DNA from 2 places in the Streptomyces sp. NPDC050564 genome. Region 2 is predicted to be linked to the other one. Evidence: predicted binding sites of a transcription regulator. Region 2 holds the regulator's gene; the other holds the start of a gene.
The links. Region 2 encodes HspR, which represses chaperone genes until heat shock. Its sites were predicted from a motif close to TTGAGNNNNNNNNNCTCAA; they were not measured.

Region 1 (16,032 bases), on a different contig from region 2:
AACCGCCCTCTTCCGCTTCACAAGGTGATGGACAGCGGAAATAAAGGCTACGCCCCCATGGCCGAGAAGGTCAGGTCGGGCCGGTCCAACGTCGTGCAAGTCACATCGCATCGCCTGGGAAACCGTGTTTCGGCTGTGGAAATGGCGGGAAACAAGCGTGGTTCCGGTGCTGAATGGACACGTCCGGGTACGTCGACTCCGGGTCGCGGTACGACTCACGCGGCCCCTGTGCCTGATCACACGTGTCCGCCAGTGCGGACACCGATGGATCTTGCGGCTCCGGTTCGAACTTTACGTCAACTTGGCAGAGATGGAAGTCCCGGAAGGGTGACCTGGATCCGGCAACCCCGCTGGGATTCGGCCACACCGATCCGGCCGCCGTGCAGATCGACCGCCCAGCGCGCGATGGCCAGGCCGAGCCCCGTACCGCCGTCGCTGCCAGGGCCGTGCGGCGAGGGGACCCCGCCGCGGTTGAACCGCTCGAAGACCCGGTGCCACTCCGACTTCGGAATGCCGGGCCCCTCGTCCAGGACCTCCAGGGCCAGCGACTCCGGGAGGTCGCCCCGCCTGGCCTTCACGGTCACGCGGCCGTGCGGCGGGCTGTGCTTGACCGCGTTGTCGATGAGATTCGCCATGACCTGGTGGATCCGCTCCGGGTCCGCGTGCGCGGTCAGCTCCGGCGGGGACACATCGAGGTGCAGATGGACGTCGGTGCGGGTGTGGCTGCCGGAGCCCGAGGCGATGCCCGCGCGCGCGGAGGCGACCATATTGGCCTCCTTGAGCACGCCCGACAGGTACGGCCAGACCTCGAAACGCCGCTTGCGCAGCGGTACGACGCCGTTGTCCAGCCTCGACAGGTCCAGCAGCGTCTCGACCAGCCGGCCGAGGCGCTCCGTCTGCTTCAGTGCCGTACGCATCGTCTCGGGGTCGGCGGCGGAGACGCCGTCCACGACGTTCTCCAGGACCGCGCGCAGGCCCGCGATGGGCGTGCGCAGCTCGTGCGAGACATTCGCCACGAGTTCCTTGCGCTGACGGTCCTGGGCCTCCAGCTCGTCGGCCATGAGGTTGATCGTCTCGGCCAGGTCGCCCAGCTCGTCGCGGCGGCTGTCGCTCACCCGGCGTGTGTAGTCGCCGTGCGAGATGGACCGGGCCACCGCGTTCATCTCGTCCAGCGGTGCGGTGAGCGAATGCGCCACGAACTGCGTTATCAACAGTGTGGCGATCATCGAGAAGACCGTGATGAAGCGCAGCTCGGTCTCGGTGCGCACCGCGATCATCAGCAGACCGGTGGTGATGAAGACCGAGACGACGACCAGCGTGCCGAGCTTCGTCTTGATGGAGAAGGGCCGTACGCCGCCCCAGGGACCCGCGCTCCCGCGCTCCCCGAAACCAGGCGCGTCGGTCCCGCGCTGCCCGAGCCCGCTCATCACATCAGCCCCCTCAAGAAGCTCCCGACGAAGGCCCGGCTCAGGGAGTCGGGGTCTCCAGCGCATAGCCCACGCCGTGGACCGTGCGGATCCGCTCGGCGCCGATCTTCCGGCGCAGCGCCTTGATGTGGCTGTCCACGGTCCGGGTACCGGAGGCATCCGCCCAGTCCCACACCTCGGCGAGCAGCTGTTCGCGCGAGAGTACGGCACGGGGGGTGTTCGCGAGGCACACCAGCAGGTCGAACTCGGTGGGCGTCAGATGGACGTCCTCCGAGCGCACCCGCACCCGGCGCTGCGCGTGGTCGATCTCCAGCTCGCCGAGGCGCAGGATTCCGCTGCGCGGCGTCGAGGCGGCCACGACGGCGCGCTCGACCCGCCGCAGCAGGACGTGCACGCGGGCGGCCAGCTCGCGCATCGAGAACGGCTTCGTCATGTAGTCGTCGGCGCCGACGCCGAGCCCGACCAGCATGTCGGTCTCGTCGTCGCGCGCGGTGAGCATGAGCACCGGCACCGGGCGCTGGGCCTGCACGCGGCGGCAGACCTCCAGGCCGTCGAAGCCGGGCAGCATGATGTCGAGGATCAGCAGGTCGGGCTGCCAGGCCTCGGCGGTGTCGACGGCGGCAGGGCCGTCGCCCGCGGTTTGCACCAGGAATCCCTCGGCACGCAGGCGGGCCGCGATGGCGTCGACGATCGTCGGGTCGTCCTCGACCACCAACACCCGGCGTTGAGCGCCCGGGGTCGCCGCCGTGCCGTTGTGGGAGGTGTGTGTCTGCTCCATCGCCCGCCCCTGAAGTGTGCTTTCCGGAATCCGTGGGGTGATCCCATGACTGCGCTTGACGCTTGAATGATCGGCGTCAGGGAAGCAGAGTACGGGCAGTCACCGTGCCTCGGCTATCCAGCCCTGACTGCGAGGTGCACGACGTCCGGAACGCCCCGGGCAACGGGGATCTCTTCGGTACGCACCCGCTGGAACCCGGCATTCCATAGGGATCCTTCAAATTCCGGAGAGGGCTGTGCCGACCATACGGCGAGCACCCCGCCGGGCCTCAACACCCTTGCGCAGCTTGCCAGTCCGGCCTTCGAGTACAGGCCTTCGTTGCCCTCGGTGACCGTCCAGCCGGGCCCGTTGTCGATGTCGAGACAGAGCGCGTCGTACGTGGCGGACATCTCATTGACGTAGGCGACCAGATCGTTATCGACGATTTCCGTGCGCGGGTCGGCGAGGGCCTCGGCGGAGATCGCGGAGAGCGGTCCGCGAAGGTGCCAGTCGATGACGGCCGGCTCGCGTTCGACGACCGTGATGCGCCCCCAGCGCGGATCGGCGGCGGCGTGCGCGAGCGAGAACCCGACGCCGAGACCTCCGATCAGCACACTCGGCTGCGCGCGCCCGTCCAGCGCGTCGTACGCGGCGTCCACGAGCAGCCGCTCCGAGCGGCCGTCGGAGGTGTCCATCAGGAAGCACCCGTTGGCGATGATCTGCAGCAGCGCGCCGTGTCGCCGCAGCACGACCTCGCCGTACGGGCCCTGGCGACGGTCGATGACCACAGGGGTGTCGTACGAGGCAGGCATGGCTCCCATCCTGGCAGTTTCATCAGGACGGGCAGCCGAATTGACCCTTGAGCGCGATCCCGTGCCCGTACCGGAACACCGGGTCCTCGGTGTCGTTGGGCACGTCCGGCCGGGACGCCGCCACCGCCGCCGTGGAGCGCGGCAGTTCGAACGGCAGGCGCCCCTCGGCCCCTGCCGCCCGAAGGCGACGTCGAGCAGGGCGGCGTCCGAGGCGCGTGGTCGGCGACCAGGGCGGCCGCCTTCTCGGCGATCTCCGGGAGTACAGCGGGTCGTTCGAGGTTGACGCGCACCAGCGTCGGCACCGTCTTCAGGAGCCGCAGGACCTCCTTACAGCCCGTCCTCGGGGAAGGCGAGCGAACCGGGGTGGAAGAAGGAAGGACCCGAAGACCCCGGGGCGCTTCTCGGACGGGGTGCGCAGGCGCAGCCCCGCGAGCTCGACGGGGGCGGCCTGCCGGCGGATGCCTGACACGCCTTGGAAGTTGCTGTGAATCGGCTCTCGCGTGGCGTCGGTCATAGACAGCGACGCGTGGGACACGAAGGGTGGGGTGCGACGGAAGGAGCGCCTCACCGTGGACCGGAGCACCACCGCACGTGCTGACGCCGTGCCGACCGACCCCGAGACGGGCGCGCCTCTCCTCGACGATCTTCTGGACGGGATGCCCCGTCAGCGCGGCGGCCCGGTCACCCCGCCCTCCCGCGCGGCCGCGCAGGCACCGGCTCCGGTCGCGACGCCCGGGCCGGTCACGGGGGCAGCGGTTCCGGTCGCGACACCCGGATCGGGCATGGCGGCAGCGGTTCCCGTCGCGACGCCGGCACTGGGCCCGGGGGCACCGATTCCGGTCGCGACGGCCGAGCCGGCCGCCGGGCGGGCTGCCGGCCGTGTGTCCGCCCTGGGTGCGCTCGCCGGGCGGCTCCGGGCCCTCCGCCCCTGGCGGCTGTTCCCCACTCCCCTCGGGACGCCCTTCACTTTCGGGTACGCGGCTGTCCTCGCCGTCACCTCGGTCGTCACCGAGCACGCGGACCCCACGCTCGTGCACGCGCTGCACCAGGCATCCAGCACGGACGTCGCGCACCTCGTGCAGCACCCGGTGCTGGTGCTGGTCGCGAGCGCGCTGTGGATCGTCGGCGGGATGACCTCGCCGTACGCGGTGGCGTTCCTGGTCGTCCTGACCGCGCTGGAGCGGCGGACAGGCGGGACGCGGGCGGCCGCTGTCTTCCTGCTCGGGCATGTGGTCGCCACGCTGGCCACCGAAGTGCCCGTCGGGCTCGCGGTGCTGGCCGGCCATCTGCCGGACAGCTCCCTGCACCGCCTCGACTACGGCATCAGCTTCGGCGTCGCCGCGAGCGTCGGTGCGCTCGCGGGACTGCTGTCGCCCTGGCTGCGCTGGCCGGTACTGATCGGCTTCGCCGCGATGCTCGTCGGCGATCTCCTCGCCTTCACCGACCCGATGACCGACTGGGGCCACCTGATGTCCCTGACGATCGGCATTTCGACGTGGCCGCTGGTGCGGCGCCGGCGGACGGCACGCATGCCCTCGTCGGTCAGTCCTTCCGGACCGCCGCGAGGCGTCGTGCCGGCTCCGGGATGCCGAGTCGGCGCTCCCGAGCGGCGCTCGCCCCGTGGAGCTCGTTCGTGAGCTGGTAGGGGTCGCGGCGCAGGTCGTAGTACTCGCGGAAGACCAACGCCGCGCTGTCGCCGGTGCGCGACCCGGCCGACGACCGGCGAGGCCGTAGGCGCCACCAGAGGCTTCCCCCCGGCCCCGTCTCCACCTGCCGCCGCCCGGACCGCCACCGCGCCGACCCCCGCCGCCACCACCGCCCCGGCTCCGGCGATCACCCCGCGCCGGCCCGGACGCTCCTCGCGCATTTCGTCCCCCGTGGTGCCTTCGCCCCCGTCGTGCGGTCCCCGTTGGCTGTGAATGAGCTTGCACTGTGCAGGGGTTGGGAACTGCTGCGACTTGACTGGGTGCGAGTGTGTTCTGGCGTGCATGAGTGAGCGTCGGTGATCTGGATGCGGCGTGCGCGCACGCCTTCTGGAGTGGGAACGAGAGTTCTTATGTCGAATGGGTGACCTTTGAGGAGGGTGCTCGTTGGAGGCGGTGAGGGGGTCTTCGACGCCGGGTGGGGGTGAAGGGATGGGCGGGCTGCGGGCGTTGGCGGCGCCGTTCGTGGTGCCCGGCCCCGCGGGGGTGGCGATCCGGGACCGGCTGCGGGTATCCGAGGCGGATGCGGCGGTGCTGGGCGAGGTCGGCGTGTTCCTCGGTTCCCTCGCGGCCGGGGATCTCACGGTGCGTTCCCGGCAGGGGCTGGCGCATGATGCGGCCGCGTGGGCGACCCGCAAGCGGGAGTTGACCGGGGTCTCCTCGGCCAGGTGGGCGGGCAGTCTCACGAAGGCCACGCATGATCAGTGGGCGTTGGCCCGGCGCGGGCAGGCGGCGGAGATGGCGTGGCTGCGCGGGCAGATCACGTCGATCCAGGCGCGGCTGGCGCGTCCGCTGGGCGCGAAGGCGGACAAGCGGGAGGGGCTGGCACGGGGGTACGGGTCCCGTTCTGAGTGGCATGCCAAGTCCCGCCGCCTGTACGCGCTGAAGTCCCGGTTGGCGGGGGTGGAGGCGGACTGGGCGGCGGGCCGGGTGCACGTGGTGCGCGGCGGCAAACGGCTCGCCCGGCTGCGCCACCACCTGGAGGTGGCCGGGCTGGACGAGCAGGGGTGGAGGGAGCGGTGGCAGGCGGCCCGGATGTTCCTGGCCGCTGACGGGGAGTCGGGCAAACGCTTCGGCAACGAGACCATCCCCATCACCGACACCGGACAGCTGACCCTCAAGCTTCCGGCCGCGCTGGCACAGCTGGCCAATGCCTCGCACGGCCGCTACGTGCTGGACGCGACCGTGACGTTCCGGCACCGCGGCCAGGAGTGGCTGGACCGGATCACCGCGAACCGGGCGGTGGCCTACCGCATCCACCACGACGTGGTGCGCGGCCGCTGGTATGTGACCGCCTCCTGGCAACGCACCCCCGCCCCCGTCCTGCCGCTGGAGGCGGCGCTGGCCCGGGGCGTGGTCGCCGTGGACATGAACGACGATCACCTCGCCGCCTGGCGGCTCGACGTGCACGGCAACCCGGTGGGCGAGCCCCACCGCTTCTGCTACGACCTGACCGGGTCCGCCGCGCACCGTGACGCGCAGATCCGGCATGCCCTGACGAGGCTGCTGCACCACACCCGCGCCACTGGGGCGGTGGCGGTGGCGATCGAGGACCTGGACTTCACCGACGGCCGCTGCCGGGAGAAGCACGGCCGCAACAAACGCTTCCGCCGCCTCATCTCCCGCTTCCCCACCGCGAAGCTGAAGGCCCGGCTGGTGGCGATGGCCGCCGAGCAGGACATCACGATTGTCGCGGTCGATCCCGCCTACACCTCCCGGTGGGGCGCCCAGCACTGGCAGCAACCCTTGACCAGTAGCAACCGTAAGGTTTCCCGGCACGATGCGGCCTGCATCGCGATCGGGCGACGCGCCCTCGGACATCCGATCCGGCGACGGACGACACCGCCCCGTACCCACCAGAGCGATGGATACAGGCATCGGACCGCCCAGGCCCGACCGGAGGCCCGACGGCGTGAGGGACCCCGCCCCCGTATCCCCGGACCACGCACCAGATGCGTGCCGCCCGGCAGCGGAGCGAACGCGGGGAATCAGAACGCCCAACACCGTTCGGGGCGTTCGGCTGAGCATGGGTTCTGGCAACAGGACTCACTCCCGCTCAGTCTGTAGGAACGGTTGCCTGTGAACGCCGTCGCGGTGGTGTGGCGGTGACCTTGCGAAGGCGTGACGGTGCCCGGCTCGCCCTGTGCCCTCCGGGCGGAGTCAGCTCCAGGTCGGAGAGGTGGAGCGGGGCTGCTCGTGGGGCACGGGCCTGCCCGTGAACGCGTCGAGGAGCATGCGGTCGCCGACCGGGCGGTCCAGTTTCACCGTCACCTTCTCGATGCGCAGTTCGGACGTGCAGGGGCCGTCGGAGACGCCGCGGACCGAGGCCGAGAACACCACGCTGCCCGCGGTCTCCAGTACGTCGACGGCGGGGCCGTCGTCACACGCTCCGTGCTCGGCGCGCAGGGTGACCGTCCGGCCGTCCTCCGCGATCGTGTCCAGCCCGGCGAGCGGCCCCAGCTCGGCCGTCTGCTGCCGCACGGGCCCGATCGGGGGCCGGGGGAGTTTCGCGGGGGTGACCGCGACGCGCTTGAGCGCGGTGTCGTAGCCCTTGATCGTGAAGTGCCAGGCGGGCACCGTCGCCGCCCCCCGGCTGGTCAGCAGCGTCATGTCGCCGAGCCGGGCACCGGTCACCGTGAGGGCGGGACCGGAGTTCCCGCCCCGGTCGAGCTTCTCGTACGCCGCTCGCGCCGAGGTGACCGGGAGGGCGAGCGATGAGCCGTCGCGCCACCGGATCTCTCCCTTCTTCTTCGGCGCGTCGGGAAGAGAGCCGCGCAGTTCGAAGTTCTGGGTGAGGTAAGCGCGCTTGTCGGCGTCGTTGTGGAACGCCCCTTCGGGCAACTGCACGGCATCGCCGAGCGGGTGGTAGCCCCGCTGCCACACCCGCGCCGCCTCGGAACCCGCCCAGGCGGCGGCGACCCGGCGGGCGCGCTCCGAGCCGGCGGCGGTGTCCCCGTCACGGACCTTGTCGCCCCCGCCGGGTGTCGTCTCGTCGCCGCATCCGACGGCTGCGGCGGCGACCAGGCCGAGTACGACCAGCAGTTTGACGGACCGCATGATGCCCCCCGGAGGCAGACGGTGGAGTGGAGCCGAATCCGACGCCGCACCTGTGACGCCCGGGCCGTGCGCGACGTTCATTCCCGGGCGCGAGCCATGTCCGGGCGTGTGGAGAGGTGATCGCAGCGGTGATCGCTGACAGCGAACAACCCCCGGGGAACAATCCAAGGCGCACATGCATTGAGTGCGTGTAACTCAACTTGACTGCCGAAGGGGAGATCATGGCTTCGACGTCCACACCGCTCACCCTGCCCGTGCTGCCGCTCGACGATGAGGTCGTCCTGCCCGGGATGGTGGTTCCGCTGGACCTGAACGACACCGATGTACGCGCAGCGGTGGAGGCCGCCCAGGCCGCCGCCCGTTCGACGCCGGGCAAGCCACAGGTGCTGCTGGTGCCACGCATCGACGGGACGTACGCGAGCACCGGTGTGCTCGGCACCGTCGAGCAGGTCGGCCGCCTGGCCGACGGCGACCCGGGCGCGCTGATCCGCGGCCGTGGGCGCGTGAAGGTCGGCGCGGGGACCACGGGTCCCGGTGCCGCACTGTGGGTGGAGGGCACCCGGGTCGACGAGACCGTGCCCGACCCGCTGCCCGGCCGGGTCGCCGACCTGGTCAAGGAGTACAAGGCCCTCGCCACCAGCTGGCTGCGCAAGCGCGGCGCCTGGCAGGTCGTGGACCGCGTCGCGCAGATCGATGACGTTTCCGCCCTTGCCGACAATTCCGGTTACTCTCCGTTCCTGTCCCTCGAACAGAAGGTGGAGCTGCTGGAGACCGCCGACCCGGTCGCCCGGCTGAAGCTCGCCACCGAACAGCTCCGTGAGCACCTCGCCGAGCAGGATGTCGCCGAGTCCATCGCCAAGGACGTCCAGGAAGGCGTCGACAAGCAGCAGCGCGAGTTCCTGCTGCGGCGCCAGCTCGAAGCCGTCCGCAAGGAGCTGCGCGAGCTGAACGGCGAGTCCTCGGACGCGGAGGAGTCCGACGACTACCGCGCCCGTGTCGAGGCCGCCGACCTCCCCGAGAAGGTCCGCGAGGCCGCGCTCAAGGAGGTCGACAAGCTGGAGCGGTCCAGCGACCAGTCGCCCGAGGGCAGCTGGATCCGGACCTGGCTCGACACCGTGCTCGAACTGCCGTGGAACGAGCGGACCGAGGACGAGTACGACATCCAGGGCGCCAAGGCCATCCTGGACGCCGAGCACGCCGGTCTGGAGGACGTGAAGGAGCGGATCACCGAGTACCTCGCGGTGCGCAAGCGGCGCTCCGAGCGCGGGCTCGGCGTGGTCGGCGGGCGGCGCGGCGGTGCCGTGCTCGCGCTGGTCGGCCCGCCCGGTGTCGGCAAGACCTCGCTCGGCGAGTCGGTCGCGCACGCCATGGGCCGCAAGTTCGTCCGTGTCGCCCTCGGTGGCGTACGGGACGAGGCCGAGATCCGCGGCCACCGGCGTACGTACGTGGGGGCGCTGCCCGGCCGTGTCGTCCGTGCCATCAAGGAGGCCGGGTCCATGAACCCGGTGGTCCTGCTGGACGAGATCGACAAGGTCGGCTCCGACTTCCGCGGCGACCCGGCCGCGGCCCTGCTCGAGGTCCTCGACCCGGCGCAGAACCACACCTTCCGCGACCACTACCTGGAGGTCGAACTCGACCTGAGCGACGTCGTGTTCCTCGCGACGGCGAACGTCCTGGAGGCCATCCCGGAGGCGCTGCTCGACCGTATGGAGCTGGTCCGCCTGGACGGCTACACCGAGGACGAGAAGGTCGTCATCGCCCGGGACCACCTGCTGCCGCGCCAGCTGGAGCGGGCCGGTCTGCAGTCCGACGAGGTCACACTGGACGAGGGCGCACTGCGCAAGCTCGCCGGCGAGTACACGCGGGAAGCGGGTGTACGAAACCTGGAGCGGGCCGTCGCACGGCTGCTGCGCAAGGTGGCGGCCCAGCACGAACTGGGCGAGCGGAAGCTGCCGTACACGGTCACGGACGCGGATCTGCGTGGTCTGATCGGACGGCCGCACCATGTGCCCGAGTCCGCGCAGGACCCGGCCGAGCGCCGCACCGCGGTGCCCGGTGTCGCCACCGGTCTGGCCGTCACGGGCGCCGGCGGAGACGTGCTCTACGTCGAGGCGTCGCTGGCCGACCCGGAGACGGGCGCGGCGGGTCTGACCCTGACAGGTCAGCTGGGCGACGTGATGAAGGAGTCGGCGCAGATCGCGCTGAGCTTCCTCAGGTCGCACGGTGCCGAGCTCGAACTGCCGGTCGGTGACCTGAAGGACCGGGGCGTGCACATCCACTTCCCGGCGGGCGCGGTCCCCAAGGACGGACCGAGCGCGGGCGTCACCATGACGACGGCGCTGGCCTCGCTCCTGTCCGGCCGCCCGGTCCGCACCGACGTGGCGATGACGGGTGAGGTCTCGCTGACGGGTCGTGTCCTGCCCATCGGCGGGGTGAAGCAGAAGCTGCTCGCCGCGCACCGCGCGGGTGTCACGACGGTCATCATCCCGAAGCGCAACGAGCCCGACCTGGACGACGTCCCGGCCGAGGTCCTGGAGAAGCTCGACGTCCACGCCGTCACGGACGTCCGACAGGTCCTGGAGTTGGCGCTGACGCCGGCGACGAACGGCGCGACGCCGGAGGTTCCGGTGGCGGCGTGACGGACGCGACCGGAAAGGTAAGGCCCGGGTCCCGTGAGGGAGGCCCGGGCCTTCACCGTGCGCGCGGTGTCTGCGCGCGGCCGTGTCAGCCGTTGGCCAATGCCACGACCCGGTCGAGTGCCCCGTTGAACTTGTCGTGGTCGCCGACGGTCGGTCCTGACGACGTGTACTGCCACATGGTGTAGTAACTCCACCCCGCCGGCAGCGTCCCCGCGTCGGAGGCGTAGCGCGCGATCCACAGCGGGTTGGCGGAGGCGAAGCCGCCGTAGTTGCCCGTGCACTGGGTCCACCAGCTGGTGGCCGTGTAGATCACCGCGTCGCGCCCGGTGCGCGCCTTGTACTGGGCGAGGAAGCTGCTGATCCAGCTGACCATGGCGCTCTGCGTCTTGCCGTAGCAGGCGGCCCCGTACGGATTCCATTCGATGTCGAGCGTGCCCGGCAGCGTCTTGCCGTCCTTCGACCAGCCGCCGCCGTGGTCCACGAAGTAGTTCGCCTGGGTGGCGCCGGTCGTGGTGTCCGGGGTCGCGAAGTGGTACGCGCCGCGGATCATGCCGACGTTGTACGAGCCGTTGTACTGCTGGGCGAAGTACGGGTTCGTGTAGTAAGTGCCCTCGGTCGCCTTGGTGTAGGCCCACCTGACCCCGCTGCTCCACAGGGTCGACCAGGCGACGTTGCCCTGGTAGCCGGAGACGTCCACGCCTTCCGTCTGCGTGGCGTCCGAGCTGCTCGGTGTGCCGTCCTGACCGTCGTGCGCGACGACGCCCACACCCATGCGGGCGGAGCCCCGGGCGGGGGTGTCGGCCGCGGAGGAGGGGAGGGTGAAGAGGAGGGAGAAGGCGGCGAGCAGGATTCCTACCGCGAGCGGGCGCAGGCGGTGGGTTGTTGCGGGTCTGTGTCTGTGCACGGGCATGTCGTGCCTCCGAAGAGATCGGTGGTGCACGGTGGTGCTCGGTGGGGGGAACGCTGACGCACGCGCACGCTCGGGTGGGGGGTCAGGTCCGCGTCGACCTGTTGATGGCGTGCGCATGCCACTGATTGCCTGATAAAGAAGCTACGCACGTAGAAGACGGCGTGGGAAGAGGGCCCGGAGGCTGCCGATGGTCTACGCCTGCGAAATACTGGCGGAGCTGCGGCAATGGCGGATTTTGGCGGAAACTTTCAGTATCGGGAAACCGGGTCAGGGGTGCTGACGTGCACGACAACGGAAACGACGGCGGGCAGCGTGTCGAATCCGCGGCGTCGGGAAGTGGTGTGGACCAGGAATTCCCGGCGCTGGAACGCGAGTTGACCGTGTTCCTGCGGCGCGCCCGCGCCTCCTCCGGCGAGATGGCCCGCGAGGTCCATCCCGACCTGGAGTCCTCCGCGTACGGGCTCCTCTTCCGGCTGGAGGAGTGCGGCCGACAGCGCGCCACGGAGCTCGCCGCCTACATCGGCGTCGGCAAGGCCACGATGTCCCGTCAGCTCCGCGCCCTCGAAGACCTCGGCCTGGTGGCCCGCGAGCCCGACCCCGCCGACGGCCGCGCCTGGCTCGTCCACCTCACGGAGGAGGGCCGGGAGCGCTTCCGGAAGGTCCGGCAGGCCCGCCGGGCCCGCTACGTCCGACAGCTCGCGGGTTGGGACCCCCGCGAGGTCGCGGAACTGGCCAGGCTGCTGCACCAGCTCAACACGGGGATGGAACAGCAGCGCTAGGCCCCGCCGGCCCGGCTCACGGCTCCTGGGCCGGCTCACGCCCCGCGGACGGCCCCGGTCCGGCTCAGGCTTCCCGGGCCGCCCCGGTCCGGCGCATGCTTCCCCGCCCGGGCGGCCGGGCCCGTCGGCTCACAGCTCCACGAACACCACCGTCGCGTCGTCATGCGTCTTGCTCCGTCGCAAATGCACCCTCTCCTCCGCGTCCGCGGTCTCCAGTGCGCGTATGCGGTTGACGAGCGCCTGTGCGCCCTCCTTCCGTACAAGGGTGAACAGGGCGGCCCAGTCGCCCTCGTGGAACTTCTCCACCCAGCGGGTGGCGCCGTCCGTGAGGGCGGTCAGGGTGCGGACGGACGTGCGGGGCAGCGTGCCGGTCACCGCGCGGGAGGCCACCGAGGGATCCGCCGCCGCCGTGAAGAAGCCGCCCTCCTTGTTGCGAACGGTCGCGTCGGCGACGGCGTCCGTGGCGAGGGAGGCGCGGGGGAGCCGGGAGAGGCGGTCGTCCAGGAGTGCGGTCACCTCGCCCGAAGGGGACTCCACCAGCAGGGCGGAGTCCGAGAGGACCAGGTACTCGACCTCGGCGGCGGACCATCTGGCGAGGACCACGGTTGCCTGAGGTGTCCGTGGGTGAGAAAGGTCACAGGTGTCGGCATGGGCGTCGGCCACCCGGCTTATGGCCCCGGAAAGGACCTCCGGCAGGGTCAGATCCCGGCGGGAAAGGGACAGTTCGGTCAGGGATCCGCCGAGGCGTGCGGAGAACCAGGCGACGGAATGCAGACAGCCGTAGTCGCCCCGAGGGGGCGTCACGCCGTCCAGGACGACCAGCGAACCCCCCTGTCCTGAGGCGGGAAGGCCGACCGATGCGAAGTCCTCATTGGGGCGGTCCGGGTCACCGGGCTCCGAGACGAGTTCAGTGCGCATCCGGCCAGTTTGCACGAGTCCTTCACAAGGTCCACAAAAGGCTGGCATCCATTGCCGAACAGGTGCGGACCACCAGCTCAGGCGCCGGGTTTGGCATGGAATGATCGACTCCGGTGAAGCGTGACGGCGAATACTGCCAAAGCGCGTCGCCGACGTCCAACCGGCCCGCCGGTCAAGGCTGTCGAACACGCCGGAGGAACTTGCCCGCCAACTCCCGTCCGAGGTTCACTCCTTCGGGTGGCGGGCCAGATGATGCGGGACCACTGCCCACCGGCACTGGGAGGGTCGGGAGCCGTACCGGGCGGACGCCCCCATTGACAGGACGTCATCACCCGGGCCCATGGGTACACGAGTCAGGAATGCGAGCACCGGTGCAGAAGACGCGGCCGAGGCGCACAGGCAAGCAGACGGCCTCCAGCTCAACCGGGGGCGGTGCCACCGGCGACATCGCCGACTCCCCGGGCAGGGGCCGACCCGCCCACGTACGCAACCGGCTGATCGTTGCCGTGGCGGTCGTCGCGGCGGCCATCGCCGGTGCCGGAGCCCCCACGGTGCTGGCCGCCTCGGGGCAACTGAACGACTCCCAGAACCTGGTGACGCTCGCCCAGCGGACCCAGCAGGCGCTGACCCTGGCGCACTCACTGGCCGACGAACGGGACGAGGTCACCTCGTACATCGCCGCCGGGAGGCCCAAGGCCAAAGCGCCCTCCGAGCAGCGCGGCGCCCGCGTCGACCGGCAGGTCGAGGAGTTGCGGGCGGACGAGGACGCCCCCGCACCGCTGCTCAAGGACCTCGACTCCATCGCCTCCCTGCGCAGAGCGGCGCTCACCGGAAAGAGCTCCGCTCTCGAAGCGCATCAGGCGTACTCCGGCGCCATCAGCGAACTCCACGCCCTCGCCGAGGACCTGGCCGACCAGTTGCCGCCCCGAGCGGGCTCCGGCGCACACGCCCTCGCCGAGCTGGACTCCGCGGTCCAGCAGTCCGCCGCCGCCCGCGGACTGCTCCTGGCCGCCCTCAGCATCCCGCGCACCACCCAGACCACCATCAACCCGGTCACCGGTCTGCCGACCACCACGAGCGTCTCCTCGGCCGCCGACACCAAGCAGCGCGACGCGCTGAGTGCCGCGGCCCAGCAGGCCCGGCTCCGCTCGGACGCGGCCCTCGCCGACTTCCGTGAGACGGCGCCCAAGGCCGCCACGTCCTCGTACGACTCCACGGTCACCGGGCCCGACGTCGGCAGTGCCGACAAGTACCTCGCGAGCCTCACCGACCAGCCGACGCTCTCCGACGCCGAACTCGACACCAGCACCAAGAGGCTGGACGCGGCCCTGTCGGCCCGTGTCGAGCTGATGCGCGGCGCCGAGGCCTCCCTCAACGACCACCGCACCAAGGACCTCGAACGGCTGCGGGACGACGACGTCACCGCGCTGGAGATCCGGATCGCCCTCATCGGCACGCTGCTGCTCGTCGCGGTCGGCGTCTCGATGGCCATGGCCCGCAGCCTCACCCGCCCGCTGGCCGTACTGCGGCTCGGCTCGGCCCGCCTGGCCGCCGACCCGGGCGCCCAGGAACCGGTCAAGTTCACCGGCCGCAACGACGAGTTCGCGCAGGTCGTCCGCTCCGTCAACGCGCTGCACGCGCACGCCGCCGCACTCCACGAGCGGCTCGCGACGCTCGAAGGCGACCGCAAGCACCTCATCGGGCAGCGTCAGCTGATGGCCGACGAGCGCGACCGGCTGCGTGCCGAGCTCGCGGATGCGGCCGCCCACTTGGAGCAGGTGCGCGGCACCATCCACGGCACCTTCGTCAACCTCGCGCTGCGCACCCTCGGCCTCGTGGAGCGCCAGCTCGGCGTCATCGAGGGACTGGAGGAGCGCGAGCAGGACCCGGACCGCCTCGCCACGCTCTTCAAACTCGACCACTTCGCCACCGTCATGCGGCGGCACAGCGAGAACCTGCTCGTCCTCGCGGGCGCCGAGCACGTCCAGCACCACGCGGGTCCCGTCCCGCTCGTCGACGTCGTGCGCGCCGCGGTGAGTGAGATCGAGCGGTACGAGCGGGTCCGTATCGCCGCGCTTCCGCCGCACGCGCACCTCGCCGGCTTCGCCGCCGACGACATCAGTCACCTCGTGGCCGAACTCCTGGAGAACGCCTCGTCGTTCTCGCCGCCCGACCTCGCCGTCGAGGTCTCCGGCTGGCTCCTGGAGAGCGGCGAGGTGATGCTCTCCGTCCAGGACGAGGGCATCGGCATGACCGCCGAGCGGATGAGCCAGCTCAACTCCCGCCTCTCGGACTTCGACCCGGAGGACGCGTACGACCTGGAGGGCGGCGACGGTCTCGGGCTGGGCCTGTACGTGGTCGCCCGGCTCGCCCACCGGCACGGCGTGCGGGTGCAGTTGCGCGAGCAGAAGCAGGGCGGTGTCGCCGCCGTGGTCGTCCTGCCGAAGGCGATGTTCGCCGCCGCGCCCGCGATCACCACCCCCACGGCCACCCGGCTGGTCGGCAGCGCGTCCTCGGTGTCGCTGCCGGGCGCCGACGCGGAGGCCAACTCCAATGTCCTACGGGGCCGTTCGGTGTTGGCGGCATCGGAACCCGCCGGCGACGAGGACCCCCTGATCGCCGCGGCGGAAGAGGCGGTCCGGGAGGCTTCCGCGGACGAAGAGGCGGTACGGGAGCCTGCTGCGGCGGAAGAGGCCCCACGGGCGGCCTCCGCGGATGAAGAGGCGGTACGCGAGGACGCCCAGGAGCCCGGCGCGGAAGCGGCGACTGCCGAGTCCGAGGCGTCGTACGAACCCCCGTCCGAGCCGGAGCCCACGCTCGAGCCGGAGTTCGCCTCCGAGCCGGAGCCCACGCCCGAGCCGGAACTCGCTCCCGAGACCACGATGGAGCTTCTGCTCCCGGAGCTCCTGGCGGAAGCGCCCGCTCCCGAACGTGCCCCGGAAGCGGCCCCGGTCCAGCCCGCCCCGGAAGTCCGCATCCCCGCCCAGACCACCACTGATCCGTACGCCATCGGCCCCGACACCCACGAGC
Region 2 (16,032 bases):
TCCTCGAACTCACCGCGGTACTTCGCGCCCGCGACCATCGCGCCGAGGTCGAGCGCGACGAGCCGCTTGTCCTTGAGGGACTCGGGCACGTCGCCCTTCACGATGCGCTGGGCGAGCCCCTCGACCACAGCCGTCTTGCCGACACCGGGCTCACCGATGAGGACGGGGTTGTTCTTGGTCCGGCGGGACAGCACCTGCACCACCCGCCGGATCTCCTGATCGCGGCCGATGACGGGGTCGAGCTTGCCCTCGCGCGCCGCGGCCGTGAAGTCGGTACCGAACTTTTCGAGCGCCTTGTACTGGCCCTCGGGATCCGGGGTCGTCACCCGGCGCCCTCCCCTGGTCTTCTGGAACGCCTCAAGCAGCTTTTTCGCACTGGCACCCTGCTGGGAGAGTACGTCGCCGGTCTGGCCGCCCTTCGCGGCGATACCGAGGAGCAGGTGCTCCGTGGAGAGGTAGTCGTCGCCGAGCTCCTTGGCGCGCTCTGCGGCGTCGGCGATGACGGCGAGCAGCTCGCGGTTGGGCTGCGGGGGCGCGACGGTGGACCCGGTCACGCTGGGCAGGCCCGCGAGGACGCGTTCGGCCCCGGCGCGGACGGAGGCCTGGTCGGCGTCGACGGCGGCCAGCAGATCAATGATGTTCTCGTTGTCCTGCCCCCCGAGCAGCGCCAGCAGCAGGTGCGCAGGGGTCAGGTCCGGGTGCCCCTCGGACACGGCCCGGTTGGTGGCCGCGTTGATCGCATCCCGGCTCCTGTTGGTCAGCTCGGCGTCCACGGTCGCGTTCTCCTCCTTGCGTCAGCGGTCCTGCATACGTCCCTCGCGCATGCATCCCTCATGCTGAGTGTGCCAACGGACACAAAGTTGAGTCTATTCCACTCAAGGGCGTGTCGGGGGCGTAGATTCGGGCCTCATGGCTTCGTATCCGGTGGACCCGCGGCAGCCCGACGCCGCCTACCTCAGCTTCTGGCGCGAGCGGCACCTGTGCACGCTCTCGACACTCCGCCCCGACGGGAGCCCGCACGTGGTGCCGGTCGGGGTGACCTACGACCCCGAGGCGGGCCTGGCCCGGGTGATCACCAACAAGTCCAGCGCGAAGGTGGGTCACGTACTGGCGGCGGGGGCGGACGGGGCGCGAGTCTCGGTCTGCCAGGTGGACGGCCGCCGCTGGGCGACGCTGGAGGGGCGGGCGACGGTATCCGTCGAGCCGGCGCGCGTCGCGGAGGCGGAGCGACGGTACGCGGAGCGGTACGGGCGGGTGCCGTCGCCCAACCCGTCCCGGGTGGTGATCGAGATCGAACTGACCTCGGCGATGGGGCGCGGCTGATTTCAGCCGCTCTCGGTATGCGCCGATACCTGGAGGTTTCACGTAAAACTGCAGCGGCGTCACCGTGTTCAGGTCACGGTGACGCCGCTGCGGGGGGAAGTACCTGCGCGATCTACTACGACGGGGGAATCGCGTCAGGCACTGCGGGGGGTGGCTGCAATGGTCTGTACGTCCGGGATTTCCGGTTCGGCCAGCTGGTGGTCGCGCTGGTCGAGGTTCACAAAGATCATTCCGTAACGGATGGCACACCTGACTGGCTGTGGCGCCCCCCGAGGCCGTCGCAGACACCGGTACGCTCGCACGTCGTCCTCTTCGTCCCGGGTGACCACCACCGGTTCCCCGAACACGGTCACCATCAGCGAGTCACCGCTGTGGGGGATGGCGGTGGCCAGGTCGATGAAGTGCCAGCCGGAGCGGTAGGCGGTGGCCATTTCTCGGCGGAACGAGCGGTCATCGGGAGGAGTGGTCATATCAGGCCCAGACACTGTCGTCTTCGCCAGCCGGAGCCACCGGCCAGACGCTGTCACCAGCAATCACGACGGTCGCGGCCGCCGCCGGCCAGACACTGTCCGCCCTGGCGTCGCCCTTCGCATCGGAGAGACCGCTCAGCGCTCCGAAGGCCATAACGGCGGAGAAGGCGGCGACAAGCGCCGAGCGAAGCATTTTGTTACGCATAGTCGGCTTCGTCCTCACTTGAAGGTCCCCTCTTCCCCCGTCGGATACGACGATGGCTCATTCGGGCACGTCATGGCCACACAATCGATGCATCATGTTCCTGCACGTTCAGGACCCTGGGGGGTGGAGTTTTGGCAATAAATGGGACTAGAGGGACACATCCCCATGCGGTGACCCAGCTGTGCGAGGAAGGGGGCCGCATCTACGCGAATGCACTGCGCACAGGACGCATCGCTCGCGCGGACGTGGAATCCGCTCCCTGCCTGATGGAGTTCGCCCTGCTGCACCCCGATCCTGACGACGCGAACTGGTTGCGTCCGGTACCACCGTCCATCGCTCTGGCCCAGCGTCTCAACCCCATAGAGCACGAGATCACCGAACGCCGGCGCTTGTCGATCGAACTGGCCGATGCTTTCGAGCCGTTCATGGCGCTCAGTGCCCAGGCCACGGCGACCACGCACTCGATCACTGTGCTGGAGGGCAACGGCCGGATCAACGCAGCGCTCGACCTGGCCACGGCCCAGTGCCAGGTCGAGATGCTCACGGTCCAGCCCAGCGGTCCTCGCCCCGAGCGCAATCTCATCCAGGGGCTGGAACGCGACAGGCCCCTGATCGAACGTGGTGTGCGGATCCGGACTCTCTATCAGCACACGGCTCGGTACAGCCCGGAGAAGCTGGCCTACGTGAGCCAGCTCTCCAACGGCAAGGTGGAGCACCGCACCATCGACGAACTGGTCGAGCGCCTCATCATCTGCGACGAGACCGTGGCCTTCATCCCCACCCGTGACGACCAGCAGGTCGCGCTGGAGCTTCGCCACCCGGGCCTCGTCCGCTACCTGATCAAGGTCTTCGAGTTCATGTGGGGCCGTGCGGTCCCGCTGACCACCGGCGCCCCCTATGAGACCGCCCCCGACGGCATCACGGAGATCCAGCATTCCATCGCCAAGCTCCTGGTGGAAGGCCACGTGGACGAGGCCATAGCCCGCCGCCTCGGCATGAACGTCCGCACCTGCCGGGCCCACATAGCCAAACTGGCCACCGCCCTCGGCAGCGGGAGCCGCGCCCAACTCGGCTTTCTCATAGCGCAGTCCGGCATCCTGAAACAGGATCACTGAGCGCTGACGGAGGAACGGAACGGGTGACCACCGGGGGACACGGGCACGGAGTCGACGAACTGTGCGAAGCAGGTCTGGAGTTGTACGCCCGCGCGCTGCGCGAGGGGCGTGTGCGGGGTGAAGCCGCCGAAGGCGCCCCCTGCCTGATCGACTTCAGCCTGCTCCAGCCGGAGGTCGAGGACCTGTACTGGCTGGAACCCGTCGCACCGGCGGTCGCCCTCCACTCGGCATGAACGTCCGCACCGTCCGCGTCCACATCGCCGGACTCGCCGCCACTCTCGGCGGTGGGAGCCGGGCCCAACTCGACTACCTCATAGGGAAGTCGAGGATCCTCGATCAGGAACACCAGGGGGCCCGGGAGCAACCCCAGGAACGGTGATCGTCTCGAGTTCCGGGGTCCGCGGAGGTCCGTCCAGGCCCGCCTGGGCGATGCGGACGCCCAACTGGGTGCGGCTGGCCGCGCCCAGGGTCTCCGACAGGCGCGCGATGTGCGCCCGGCAGGTACGGACGCTGATCCCGAGCCGTTCCGCGACCACCGCGTCCTGGTGGCCCTCGGCCAGGAGCGCGGCGATGGAGCGTTCGCGGTGCGTGATGCCCTCGATGCCCGTCGACGGGAGCGGGGACGTCAGCGGGATCGCCAGGCGCCACAGCCGCTCGAAGACCGTGACCAGGTAGTCGACGACGGCGGGGTGGCGCAGTTCCAGGGCGATCGTGCGGTCCGGGTTCGCAGGGATGAAGGCGACCTTGCGGTCGAAGAGGATCAGCCGCTCGACGACCTCGTCGAGGGTACGGGCCTCCGCCGCGTCGCCCATCAGCTCCATGTAGTTGAGCAGGCCCTGGCCGTGCCGGGCCACGTGCGTGTACAGGTCGCGCATGCGCACGCCGCGGCGGCGCATCTCCAACGCCCGGTGCAGGCCTTCGGAGAGTTCGTCCTCGCGACGGATACCGCCCGGCTGCACGGTCAGGACCTCGCTCGTGCACTCCTCGGTCGCCTTGTCCATGGCGGCCCGGATCCGCGGCAGTCCGTCCAGGACGCGGATCGCCACGCCCTCGGCCGGCGCCTGGACGCGCCCGCCGAGTCCCGCGTACCACTCGAACGCGGACACCGCGTCGCCCACCCGCGCCTGGCTCGCACTGACCTCCTCGTACACCCCCCGCAGCAGTCGTGTCATGACCTCCTGCGGCGAGGTCGGCACCAGCCACCCCATGTCGTCGGGGTCGGGGTGCAGCAGCGCCAACTCCAGCAGACAGGGCACCGTTTCCGCGTCCTCGCGGGGCACGCGGCCGCGCCGCACGGCCCGGGAGTACACCCGGTCGCCGACCTCGCACAGTCGGTCAGCGCCGTGCGGATGCCTGTCCGTACCGTGCCCGGCCATCTCCCACCCCTGGCTCCAACCCTGGCGTAAGCCCCGAGTTCCGGCGTCTTTCTCAGCGCAACTACCCGCGTTCCGGCGCCTTCCGCAGCGCAACTATGCGCGGCCCCGTCCGGCATCGCAACACGGCTCCCCCGCCCGCGCGCTCCATCTCGCCCGTATTTGCGGGTAAAAGACCCCACCTCCGCCCTGTCGCTTGCAACAAGATGACGGTGGCGCCGCCTCGGCACCCGGTGCATCGTGGAACCACCTGAGGTCCCCCCGAGCTACGTCGACTTCCGGGAAAATCTCCCCGCCAGCCATCCCGGTTCACCACACTGGGACGTACGGGGAGGTAGGGACGCCATGGATGTACTGCTGGGTCTGACGCCGGACGGTGACGCGGATCCCGAGGAGGTCGAGGGACTGGCCGCCCGGCTCCGTGCCGAGTTGCGCGAACTCGACATCGAAGCGCTGCGCCCCCTCTCCGACGGCGGCCCACCCGACGGCGCCAAGGCGGTCGATCCGGTCACCGTCGGCGCCGTCGTGCTCGCCCTGAGCGCTCCGGGCGGGGTGCTCACCTCGCTCGTGGAGACGCTGCGGGACTGGCTCGGCCGGCAGTCCGCCCGGAACCGTATCTCGGTGACCATCGACGGAGACACGCTCGAACTGGAGCAGGCGTCCGCCGACGAACGCCGGGAGCTGATCGACCAGTTCGTGCGCCGCCACCGGTCGGGAGAATAGCCGTGGGCCGCCGAACCGCCCTGTTGATCGCGACGTACGCATACCAGGACGAAGGGCTACGGCAACTGACCGCTCCGGGGCATGACGCGGAGGCATTCGCCGAGGTTCTGCGTGACCCGGACATCGCCGGGTTCGACGTCGACATTCTCATCAACGAACCACACCACCGCGTCGGCGAGGCCCTCGGCGAACACTTCCACAACCGCCGCCACGACGACCTCACCCTGCTGTACTTCACCGGCCACGGCCTCAAGGACGACGAGGGCCGGCTGCACCTCGCCATGGCCAACACTCGCCGTGACAACCTCATGTTCACCTCACTGCCGGCCGAACAGATCGACCGGGCCATGGCCGGCTGTATGTCACGACGCCAGGTACTGATCCTCGACTGCTGCTACAGCGGTGCCTTCCCGGCCGCCGCCCGGCTCGCCAAGGCCGACGGTGAAGTCCACACCTTGGAGCGGTTCCAGGGGCGCGGCCGCACCGTTCTGACCGCCTCCGACGCCACCCAGTACTCGTTCGAGGGCGATCAAGTACACGGCACTGCCCCGCAGTCGGTCTTCACCCGCCATCTCGTGCAGGGCCTGCGCGAGGGCACCGCCGACCTCGACGGCGACGGCAACATCACCCTCGACGAGCTGTACGCCTACGTCCATGACAAGGTCGTCGACGAGATGCCGCAGCAACGCCCCAAGAAGCAGGACAACGTCGAGGGCCGCATCGTCATCGCCCGGAACATCAACTGGGCCCTGCCCGCCCATCTTCGGAACGCGCTGCGCAGCCCCATCGCGACGGACCGGCTCGGCGCCGTGGAGTCGCTCGCCCACCTGTACCGGGTCGGCAACGAGACCGTACGCCGACGTACGGCTGAGGAACTGGGGCGCCTGGCGGACGACGACAGCCGAAGCGTCTCCAGCACAGCCGCCGCCCACCTCCGGGACCAGCCTGCCCCTGCCGCCGAGGACGCCACGCCAAGGCCAACGCCCGCCCTCGCCACGGTCGTCCCCCCGCCCGCTGTACCTGTCGCAGGGGAAGCCGTGCCTCCCGCTCCCCCACGGACCCCCGGCACCGTACGGTGGAGTTTCCCGACCGGCGGCTGCGTGCAGTCCGTGCCGACCGTCGTGGACGGTGTTGTGTACGTCGGCAGCGACTCCGGCGTTGTGTACGCCCTCGACGCCGCCACCGGACGCGAGAAATGGAGCCGCTTCCTCCAAGTCGGCGCCGTCCGGTCGGCACCGAAGGTCGACGGCAATCTCGTGTACGTCCCCGCGAACCGGAAGCTGTTCGCCATAGATATCCGCAGCGGACGGATCGACTGGGAGTCGGCCCTGTCCGGCCCGGCAACCGCGACGGTGGGGACGGCCGCCGACTGCGTGTACATCTGCAGCCTCAATACGCTGAGGGTGCTCCACGCCGCGGACGGCACCGAGGCCTGGGCGCGGGGTGGAGACGGCCTGCCGCGCTACCGGTGGGTGGTACTGGCCGGCCAGGTGGCGATCATCGGCAACAACAGCAGGCACGTGTACGCCATCGACGGCCTCTCCCGAAAGAGGAAGTGGCGCGCCCGCGTCCCCGCCGGCCCCGTCTCCGGCCCGACCGCCCTGGCCGACGGGGTCCTCTACGTCGGGAGCAAGCACGGCGATCTGCACGCCCTCGACACGTTGACCGGAGCCAGGATATGGCTCAGCTCCCTCGGCAGCCCCATCCAGTCCAGCCCCGCGGTCGCGGACGGGACGGTCTTTGTCGGCAACGACGACGCCCGCCTGTTCGCCGTCCACGCCGCGACCGGAGACTGGAGATGGCGGTTCACGGCCGACGGACCCATCCGGTCCACGCCGATCGTGGCGGGCACGACCGTGTACTTCGGCAGCGACGACGGCAACGTCTACGCCGTGGACACCGCCACCGGTCTGGAGCGGTGGCGGTTCCCCACGGGCCGGCCCGTGCGGTCCTCGCCCGCCGTCGCGGACGGACTGGTGTACGTGGGCAGCGACAGCGAATTCCTGTACGCCATCGAGGCCGCGGACTGAACCACCGGCGGATTCACCGATTGGCCCACTCGGGCAGGGCGCAAGCCCTCACCCCGAGTGGGTCAAGTGAGTCCTACTTGATGCCGTTCGCGCTGCACGCCGCCTTGTAGCCGGCCGTGCAGATCTGCTTGACGGTGTAGATGCCGTCCTGGAGCACCGTGTCCTTGATGTTGTCCTTCTTGAGCGCGACAACGGGGACGAGCTGGGCCGGAATGTCCTTGTTCGAGGGGCTGTCGACCTTGTCGCGGGTGAGGGCGTCGAACTCGATCGAGCGGCCCTGGACCTTTGCCACGGCCATCTCGGCGGCCGCGGTGGCCTCCTGCGGGTACGACTTGTAGACGCTCATGAACTGGTCGCCCTTGAGGATGCGCTGCACCGCGTCGAGCTCGGCGTCCTGGCCGGTGACCGGCGGCACCGTGCTGACGCCCGCGGTCTTCAGGGCGTCGATGACTGCGCCCGCGAGACCGTCGTTGGCGGAGTAGACACCGGCGATGTTGTTGAGGCCGACCGCGGCGATCGCCTTCTCCATGTTGGCCTTGGCGTTGACCGGGTTCCAGTCCTTGGTGTCGTAGGACTTGGCGATGACGACCTTGTCCTTGAGTTCGGAGATGGCGCCCGACTTGAACTGCGCGGCGTTCGGGTCGGTGGTCGCGCCGTTCATCATGATGATCTTCTTCGAGGCCGAGTTGCTGCCCAGCGCCCCGACGAGCTCCTTGCCCTGGACCTCGCCGACGAGCTCGTTGTCGAAGGAGATGTACGCGTCGATCGGCCCCTGCGCCAGGCGGTCGTAGGCGATGACGGGGATGCCCGCCGCCTTGGCCTTCTGCACGCCGCTCGCGATGGCCTGGGAGTCCACCGCGTCCACGAGGATGACGTCGACCTTGTCGTCCACCATCTGCTGGAGCTGGGTGTTCTGCTTGGCCGCGTCCTGCTCGGCGTTGGCGTAGACGACCTTGCCCTTGTTGCTGGTGAGCTTCTCGACCTGCTCCTTGATGATGGGGTAGTCGAACTTCTCGTAACGGGTGTTCTCCTTCTCCGGGAGGAGCAGGCCCACCTCGATGTCGTCGCCCTTCGTGGGGCTGGCCTTGGTGTCGCTGCCGCCGATTCCGTCCACGACGCCGCAGCCGGCGAGGGTGACGGCCATGGCGGACGAGGCCAGGGATATGACGGTACGACGCAGACGGGTGTTACGAGTGTTCACATCAGGTGCCTTCCGGGCGAGGTTGCAGCATTGCGACCCAGGTGGCTGAAAGCCAACGCGGCGATCACCTCAGCGTCAAGGACTAGCCACTTAACGAGATGGCAACAGCGTTCCGTGTTCCCCAAGTGAACACGATGGGAAGAGGGTACGCCCCTGCCTTCCAGCAATCCCCATGGCTTCACCTTCTGTCATCCACCGTCGCACAACCAACTCCCGTCGCGACCCAGGACGGCCTCCGGACGTCCCGCCTCGACGGCAGCCGCAAGGCCGACCTCTGGAAGAGCGTGTCGTCGACGGTGAAGAAGACCGTCAACCTCACCGGCTACCGGGTCTACCGGCGCCTCCAGGGCAGCGACCTGGACGAAGCTGACGACCACGACAAAAGGGGCCCGGAGAAATCCTCCGGGCCCCTTTCACGTGCGCGCGGGCGTCAGTCCGACTGCTGCTGCCGCTTCGGCCGCCACACCACGAGCGCGCTGGTCTGCTGGACCTCCTGGTACGGGACCAGGTCGCGGCGGTACGAGGCATGGACGGCCGCCTCGCGTTGCTGCATGGCGGCTGCCGCACCGTCGAGGGCCGATTGCAGTTCCGCCACGCGGGACTGGAGCGCGGCGACCTGGTTCTCCAGCTCGATGATGCGCTTGATGCCGGCCAGGTTGATGCCCTCGTCCTGCGACAACTGCTGGACGGTGCGCAGCAGTTCGATGTCGCGAGCCGAGTAGCGCCGGCCCCGCCCGGCGGTGCGGTCGGGGGAGACCAGGCCGAGGCGGTCGTACTGGCGCAGGGTCTGCGGATGCAGGCCGGAGAGCTGGGCCGCCACCGAGATGACGTAGACCGGGGTTTCCTCGGTCAGTTCGTACGGGTTGCGTCGACGGCCGTCCATCCCTCTCAAGCTCCCTTCGCGGCCTGGAACAGCTCCGCCCGCGGGTCCTCACCCGCGGTCGCCTCGCGATACGCCTCCAGGGCGTCACGAGCCTTGCCCGACATGTCCGTGGGGACCGCGACCTCGACGGTGACCAGGAGGTCGCCCCGCGAGCCGTCCTTGCGGACCGCACCCTTGCCGCGGGCCCGCATCGTGCGGCCGTTGGGCGTGCCGGGCGGCAGCTTCAGGGTGACCGGCGGTCCGCCGAGGGTCGGCACCCGCACCTCGCCGCCGAGCGCCGCCTCCGCGAAGGTGACGGGCACGGTGACGGTGAGGTTGTCGCCCTTGCGGCCGAAGACCGGGTGGGCGCCCACATGGACGGTGACGTACAGGTCGCCCGCAGGGCCGCCCCGTTCGCCGGGAGCTCCCTTGCCGCGCAGCCGGATCCGCTGGCTGTCACTGACTCCGGCCGGGATACGGACCTGCATGGTCCGGGAGGACTTGGCGCGCCCCGATCCGTTGCACACCAGGCAGGCGTGCTCCGCGATCAGGCCGCGGCCCTTGCAGTCCGGGCAGGGGTCGGTGAGCGAGAAACCGCCGCCCGAACCCCGCGCGACCTGGCCGGTGCCGACACAGGTCGGGCACACGCGCGGCGTGCCGTTCTTGTCGCCGGTGCCCGAACAGGCCTTGCAGGGCGCCTGCGACGTCATCCGCAGCGGAACCGTCGCGCCGTCCACCGCCTCGGTGAAGCTCAGCGTCACCTCGGTGTCGATGTCCTGGCCGCGCCGGGGCTGCGTACGGGTGCCGGTGGTCGCGCCGCCGCGATTGAACAGGCCCCCGAAGACATCACCGATGCCGCCGCCGAAGCCGCCTCCCGCGCCCTGTCCCTGGGCGCCGCCTCCGAAGAGGTCGCCCAGGTCGAAGTTGAAGGAGCCGCCCCCGGCGCCGGGACCCGGACGGAAGCCGCCGTTGCCGAAGAGGGCGCGTGCCTCGTCGTACTCCTTGCGCTTCTTGGGGTCGCCGAGCACGTCGTTGGCCTCGGAGATCTCCTTGAAGCGCTCCTCGGCCTTCGCGTTGCCCTTGTTGGCGTCCGGGTGGAACTCGCGGGCGAGCTTCCGGTACGCCTTCTTGATCTCGGCCTCGGTGGCGTCCTTGGGGACGCCGAGGACCTTGTAGAAGTCCTTCTCGATGAAGTCCTTGGTGCTCATCCTCAGCGTCCCTCCTCTCTTATGCGTTCAACGTCAGCCCTCGTCCGGGCCACCGCTCTCCTTGTCGTCGGCCGCCTCGGCCTCGTCGGCCTTGACGGTCTGCGCCCCCGGCTGAGGCTCGGCGACGGCCACCCGCGCGGGGCGGATGGTGCGCTCGCCGATGCGATACCCCGGCTGCAGAATCGCCACGCACGTCGTCTCGGTGACGTCGGGCGCGTACGAGTGCATCAGGGCCTCGTGGATCGTCGGGTCGAAGGGCTCGCCCTCCTTGCCGAACTGCTGCAGACCCATCTTCGCCGCGACGGTCTCCAGGGACTCGGCCACCGACTTGAAGCCGCCGACCAGTTCACCGTGATCCCGTGCCCGGACGATGTTGTCGAGCACGGGCAGGAGCTCGGTCAGGAGGTTCGCGATGGCGATCTCCTTGACCGCGATCCGGTCGCGCTCGACCCGTCGGCGGTAGTTCTGGAACTCGGCCTGGAGCCGCTGGAGGTCCGCCGTGCGCTCGTTGAGCGCCGTGCGTGCCTGGTCCAGCTGGGCCGTCATGCCGACCAACTGTGCTGCTGCGTCCCCGTCCGGGGCCGCCGCCCCCTCCGAAGAGGGGGTGGCGGTCTGCGGCTCGGCGTCGTCAGAGGTGGCGCCGGAGGGGACGTCAGGCTTCTCCTCGAAGCCCGGGGTCTCCTCCGTCACGCGGCACCGTCCTTACGGTCCTCGTCGACGATCTCGGCGTCGACGACGTCGTCGTCGGCCTTGGCCTGCTCGGCACCCGGCGCGCCCTCGGCGCCACCGGCGGCCTGCGCGGCCTGGGCGTCGGCGTACATCGCCTGGCCCAGCTTCTGCGAGACGGCGGCGACCTTCTCGGTGGCCGTACGGATCTCGGCGGTGTCCTCGCCCTTGAGCGCGGCCTTCAGCTCCTCGACGGACGCCTCGACCTCGGTCTTGACCTCGCCGGGGACCTTGTCCTCATTGTCCTTGAGGAACTTCTCCGTCTGGTAGACGAGCTGCTCGCCCTGGTTGCGGGTCTCGGCGGCCTCGCGGCGGGCGTGGTCCTCCTCCGCGTACTTCTCGGCCTCCTGGCGCATCCGGTCGACCTCGTCCTTCGGCAGCGAGGAGCCGCCGGTGACGGTCATCTTCTGCTCCTTGCCCGTGCCGAGGTCCTTCGCGGTCACGTGCATGATGCCGTTGGCGTCGATGTCGAAGGCGACCTCGATCTGCGGGACACCGCGCGGGGCCGGCGGCAGACCGGTCAGCTCGAACATCCCGAGCTTCTTGTTGTACGCCGCGATCTCGCGCTCGCCCTGGTAGACCTGGATCTGCACGGAGGGCTGGTTGTCCTCGGCGGTGGTGAAGATCTCGGACCGCTTGGTCGGGATCGTCGTGTTCCGCTCGATGAGCTTCGTCATGATGCCGCCCTTGGTCTCGATACCGAGGGACAGCGGGGTCACGTCGAGGAGCAGGACGTCCTTGACCTCACCCTTGAGGACACCGGCCTGGAGGGCGGCGCCGATGGCGACGACCTCGTCCGGGTTCACACCCTTGTTGGCCTCGTTGCCACCGGTCAGCTCCTTGACGAGCTCGGCGACGGCGGGCATACGGGTGGAGCCACCGACGAGAACGACGTGGTCGATCTCGGAGAGGTTGATGCCCGCGTCCTTGATGACGTTGTGGAACGGCGTCTTGCAGCGCTCCAGAAGGTCGGCGGTGAGCTGCTGGAACTGGGCGCGCGTGAGCTTCTCGTCCAGGTGCAGCGGGCCCTCGGCGGACGCCGTGATGTAGGGCAGGTTGATCGAGGTCTCGGTGGACGAGGACAGCTCGATCTTGGCCTTCTCAGCGGCCTCGCGGAGGCGCTGGAGGGCCATCTTGTCCTTGGAGAGGTCCACGCCGTGGCCGCTCTGGAACTGCTTCACCAGGTAGTCGACGACACGCTGGTCCCAGTCGTCACCACCGAGGTGGTTGTCACCATTGGTGGCCTTCACCTCGACGACGCCGTCGCCGATCTCCAGCAGGGACACGTCGAAGGTGCCGCCACCGAGGTCGAAGACGAGGATGGTCTGGTCGTCCTTGTCGAGACCGTAGGCCAGGGCGGCGGCGGTGGGCTCGTTGACGATGCGCAGGACGTTCAGACCCGCGATCTCACCCGCCTCCTTCGTCGCCTGACGCTCGGAGTCGTTGAAGTACGCCGGGACGGTGATGACCGCGTCCGTGACCTTCTCACCCAGGTAGGCCTCGGCGTCGCGCTTCAGCTTCTGCAGGATGAAGGCGGAGATCTGCTGGGGGTTGAAGTCCTTCCCGTCCAGGTTGATCTTCCAGTCCGTACCCATGTGACGCTTCACCGAGCGGATGGTCCGGTCCACGTTCGTGACCGCCTGGCGCTTGGCGACCTCGCCGACGAGCACCTCACCGTTCTTGGCGAAGGCGACGACGGACGGCGTGGTCCTGGCGCCTTCGGCGTTGGTGATGACGGTGGGCTCGCCGCCCTCCAGAACGCTGACGACGGAGTTAGTCGTGCCCAGGTCGATGCCGACCGCACGTGCCATTTCGATTCCTCCAGCAATGACTTGAGTGGAACGGACTCAAGTGTGCATGACGCCCGCCTCTCGGTCAACAGAGCTGAGTCGAGGGGGCTCAACTCTTATCTCTTCCTTACGCGCAAGAGGGGTCTGAACTGCGACTTTGCCGCCTCGGCTGAAGGATTTCAACCCCGTCCGGCACCCATCAGCCCGCCCGGCGCTTGCCGACGAGGCCGTTCCGGCCGATAGGGCGGCCTGGGGGCGCCGCATTCATGGGTAGCCTCTCGCCGGGCCCCGGGGGACGGAATCGGGTAGGGGCGGCTGCGAGGGCGAGGAACCGGACGCACAGCCCCCACGACCGCGACAAGCGCGACGGCACCCGCCACCCACCACGCGACCCCTGCCCCCACCCACCCCAGGTCGATGAGCAACCCCACCACCACCCCGGCGAACGCGGCGACCCCGATGACGACCACGGCCCCCTGCCGGGTCAGCCCGACCCGCCGCAGCCGGTGCACAAGATGGTCCGGCGCGGATCGCAGCGGCGGCCGCCCGGCGCACCGCCGCGACACGAGCACCAGCACGGCATCGGCACTGGCCACCGCCGTCAGCGCGAACCCGCCCCCGAGCCCCGGCCCGACCTCCCGCCCGGCCTGCACCAGCACGACCGCCGAGGCCAGCACGAACCCGGCGAACAGCGCACCGCACCGCCCCGGCACGATCCGGGCCGGCGGCCATCCGTGCATCAGGAACCCGGTGAGCGCGGCGGCCAGCATGCTCAGCAGCGCCGCGAGTCCGTCCATGAGTTCGGCGGCGGCACACCCGCTGAGCGCGAAGGCGGTGATGACGCCGACGGTCCCCATCACCCCGTCGGCGTGATCGAGCGAGTCGAAGGCGTGCACGACGAGGACGATCCAGGCGACGGCCAGCACCCCGGCCGGCAGCCCCAGTTCGTCGTACGGCACGGTCAGCGCGGCGGCACCCACCACGCCGACGACCCGCACCGCGAACGGCACGGCCCAGAGATCGCCGGCCAGACCCAGCACGGCGACCCCGATCCCGGCCATCAGCACCCGTTCGGCCTCCGGACCCAACGGGGCGACGTCCGTCCAGTCCCCGATCCCGGCCACGAACGCCGTGCCGACGACGACGGCCACCCCGCCGAGCAGCGGAACCGGCCGCACACGGCGCCGCTCGACCACCCCTAGGCGTAGGGCGAACATCCGCAGCTGCGCGCTGAGCGCGGCGGTGAGCAACAGGGCGGCCGTGGCGGCGGCGATTCCGTACAACACGTCGCTAATTTAGGCGTGAATGTCACAGTATTGTGCGAATAACACGATCGGGTTTACGTGTCGGGCCGCGAGCCCCCGCCGGACCCCCGTGGAGACACCCGCTCAGGCGACCCTCAGCGACGCAGATCACCGCACTCCTGGCTACAGTGCGGCGCTAGAAGTGGGTAGTCTCAGACGGACTGCATAAGTTACCGCTTAGTAATCACCTTCGAGGTCACTCTCGGAGCAATACCTCGCAGGCCCGAGGAGCCCCCAATGCAACTCGCCGCGATCATCGTGTCGCTGGTCCTGACCGTGGTCGGCGTTGCGCTGCTCGCACGCGCCATCGGCCAGTTCGTCCGGTATTTCAAGCTCGGCCAGCCCGTACCCGCCGGCGCCCGGACCGACAACCCCTATCAGCGCAGCGTGACCCTGGTCAGGGAGTTCCTCGGCCACACGCGGATGAACCGCTGGGGCATCGTCGGCTTCGCCCACTGGTTCGTGGCGGTCGGCTTCCTGACGCTCCCGCCGACCCTGGCACAGGCCTTCGGCCAGCTCTTCCAGGCCGACTGGACGCTGCCGATCGTCGGCGACTGGCTGCCGCTTGAGATGTACACCGAGTTCATCGGCGTGATGACCGTCCTCGGCATCGTCGTCCTGATGGCGATCCGGCTGCTGAGCCTGCCCTCCCGGGCCGGCCGCAAGTCCCGCTTCACGGGCTCCAAGGCCGGACAGGCGTACTTCGTCGAGTACGTCATCCTCACCATCGGCCTGGCCATCTACGTGCTGCGCGGCCTCGAGGGCACGATCCACCACGTGGAGAGCTACGAGGCCGGGTACTTCGCCTCGTACCCGCTGGTCCTCGCCTTCAAGGGCCTGAGCGTCGCCACGCTGCAGAACCTGGTCTACCTGGTCGCGATGATCAAGATCAGCACCTCGTTCATCTGGATGATCGTGGTCTCGCTGAACACCAACATGGGTGTGGCCTGGCACCGCTTCCTCGCCTTTCCGAACATCTGGTTCAAGCGGAACGCGACCGGTGGGACCGCGCTCGGCGCGCTCCAGCCCATGACCTCCGGCGGCAGGCCGATCGACTTCACCGACCCCGGCGAGGACGACGTCTTCGGTGTCAGCCAGGTCGAGCAGTTCTCCTGGAAGGGCCTGCTGGACTTCTCCACCTGCACCGAGTGCGGCCGCTGCCAGTCGCAGTGCCCCGCCTGGAACACCGGCAAGCCGCTGTCCCCCAAGCTCCTCATCATGTCGCTGCGCGACCACGCGCACGCCAAGGCGCCCTACCTGCTCGCCGGTGGCGGCAAGACCATGGAGGGCGAGGAGAAGGCGTCCGAGGAGCAGCTGAAGGACGTCCCCGCCGCCGCCCTCGCCGAGGCCGAGCGCCCGCTGATCGGCACCGTCGAGGCTGTATCCGACAGCGGCTTCGCCGCGGGCGGCGTCATCGACCCGGACGTCCTGTGGTCCTGCACCACCTGCGGCGCCTGTGTCGAGCAGTGCCCGGTCGACATCGAGCACATCGACCACATCGTCGACATGCGCCGCTACCAGGTGATGATCGAGAGCGCGTTCCCGTCCGAGGCGGGCACGATGCTCAAGAACCTGGAGAAGAAGGGCAACCCCTGGGGCCTGGCCAAGAAGCAGCGCCTGGAGTGGACGAAGGAAGTCGACTTCGAGATCCCGGTCGTCGGACGTGACATCGAGGACCTGTCCGAGGTCGAGTACCTGTACT

Region 1: a site for HspR is predicted at 7,937-7,955, ahead of lon (endopeptidase La). Genes of this name have one in related genera too.

The regions. Positions count from the first base shown of each region.
Region 1 is NZ_JBITGS010000012.1:177,089-193,120, reverse strand. It holds gene ACIBK0_RS20870 (ATP-binding protein) at 297-1,427, opposite strand; gene ACIBK0_RS20865 (response regulator transcription factor) at 1,468-2,205, opposite strand; gene ACIBK0_RS20860 (spermidine synthase) at 2,319-2,996, opposite strand; gene ACIBK0_RS20855 (rhomboid-like protein) at 3,566-4,633, shown strand; gene ACIBK0_RS20850 (IS200/IS605 family accessory protein TnpB-related protein) at 5,132-6,766, shown strand; gene ACIBK0_RS20845 (hypothetical protein) at 6,860-7,756, opposite strand; gene lon (endopeptidase La) at 7,978-10,395, shown strand; gene ACIBK0_RS20835 (lysozyme) at 10,481-11,305, opposite strand; gene ACIBK0_RS20830 (MarR family winged helix-turn-helix transcriptional regulator) at 11,587-12,084, shown strand; gene ACIBK0_RS20825 (protein phosphatase 2C domain-containing protein) at 12,214-13,002, opposite strand; gene ACIBK0_RS20820 (nitrate- and nitrite sensing domain-containing protein) at 13,362-16,032, shown strand, end outside.
Region 2 is NZ_JBITGS010000002.1:292,653-308,684, forward strand. It holds gene clpB (ATP-dependent chaperone ClpB) at 1-773, opposite strand, end outside; gene ACIBK0_RS04830 (pyridoxamine 5'-phosphate oxidase family protein) at 910-1,323, shown strand; gene ACIBK0_RS04835 (hypothetical protein) at 1,458-1,793, opposite strand; gene ACIBK0_RS04840 (helix-turn-helix transcriptional regulator) at 2,169-3,113, shown strand; gene ACIBK0_RS04845 (hypothetical protein) at 3,137-3,346, shown strand; gene ACIBK0_RS04850 (LuxR C-terminal-related transcriptional regulator) at 3,425-4,489, opposite strand; gene ACIBK0_RS04855 (hypothetical protein) at 4,832-5,209, shown strand; gene ACIBK0_RS04860 (PQQ-binding-like beta-propeller repeat protein) at 5,212-7,239, shown strand; gene ACIBK0_RS04865 (sugar ABC transporter substrate-binding protein) at 7,313-8,440, opposite strand; gene ACIBK0_RS04870 (heat shock protein transcriptional repressor HspR) at 8,871-9,323, opposite strand; gene dnaJ (molecular chaperone DnaJ) at 9,329-10,510, opposite strand; gene grpE (nucleotide exchange factor GrpE) at 10,544-11,200, opposite strand; gene dnaK (molecular chaperone DnaK) at 11,197-13,047, opposite strand; gene ACIBK0_RS04890 (MraY family glycosyltransferase) at 13,206-14,312, opposite strand; gene ACIBK0_RS04895 ((Fe-S)-binding protein) at 14,568-16,032, shown strand, end outside.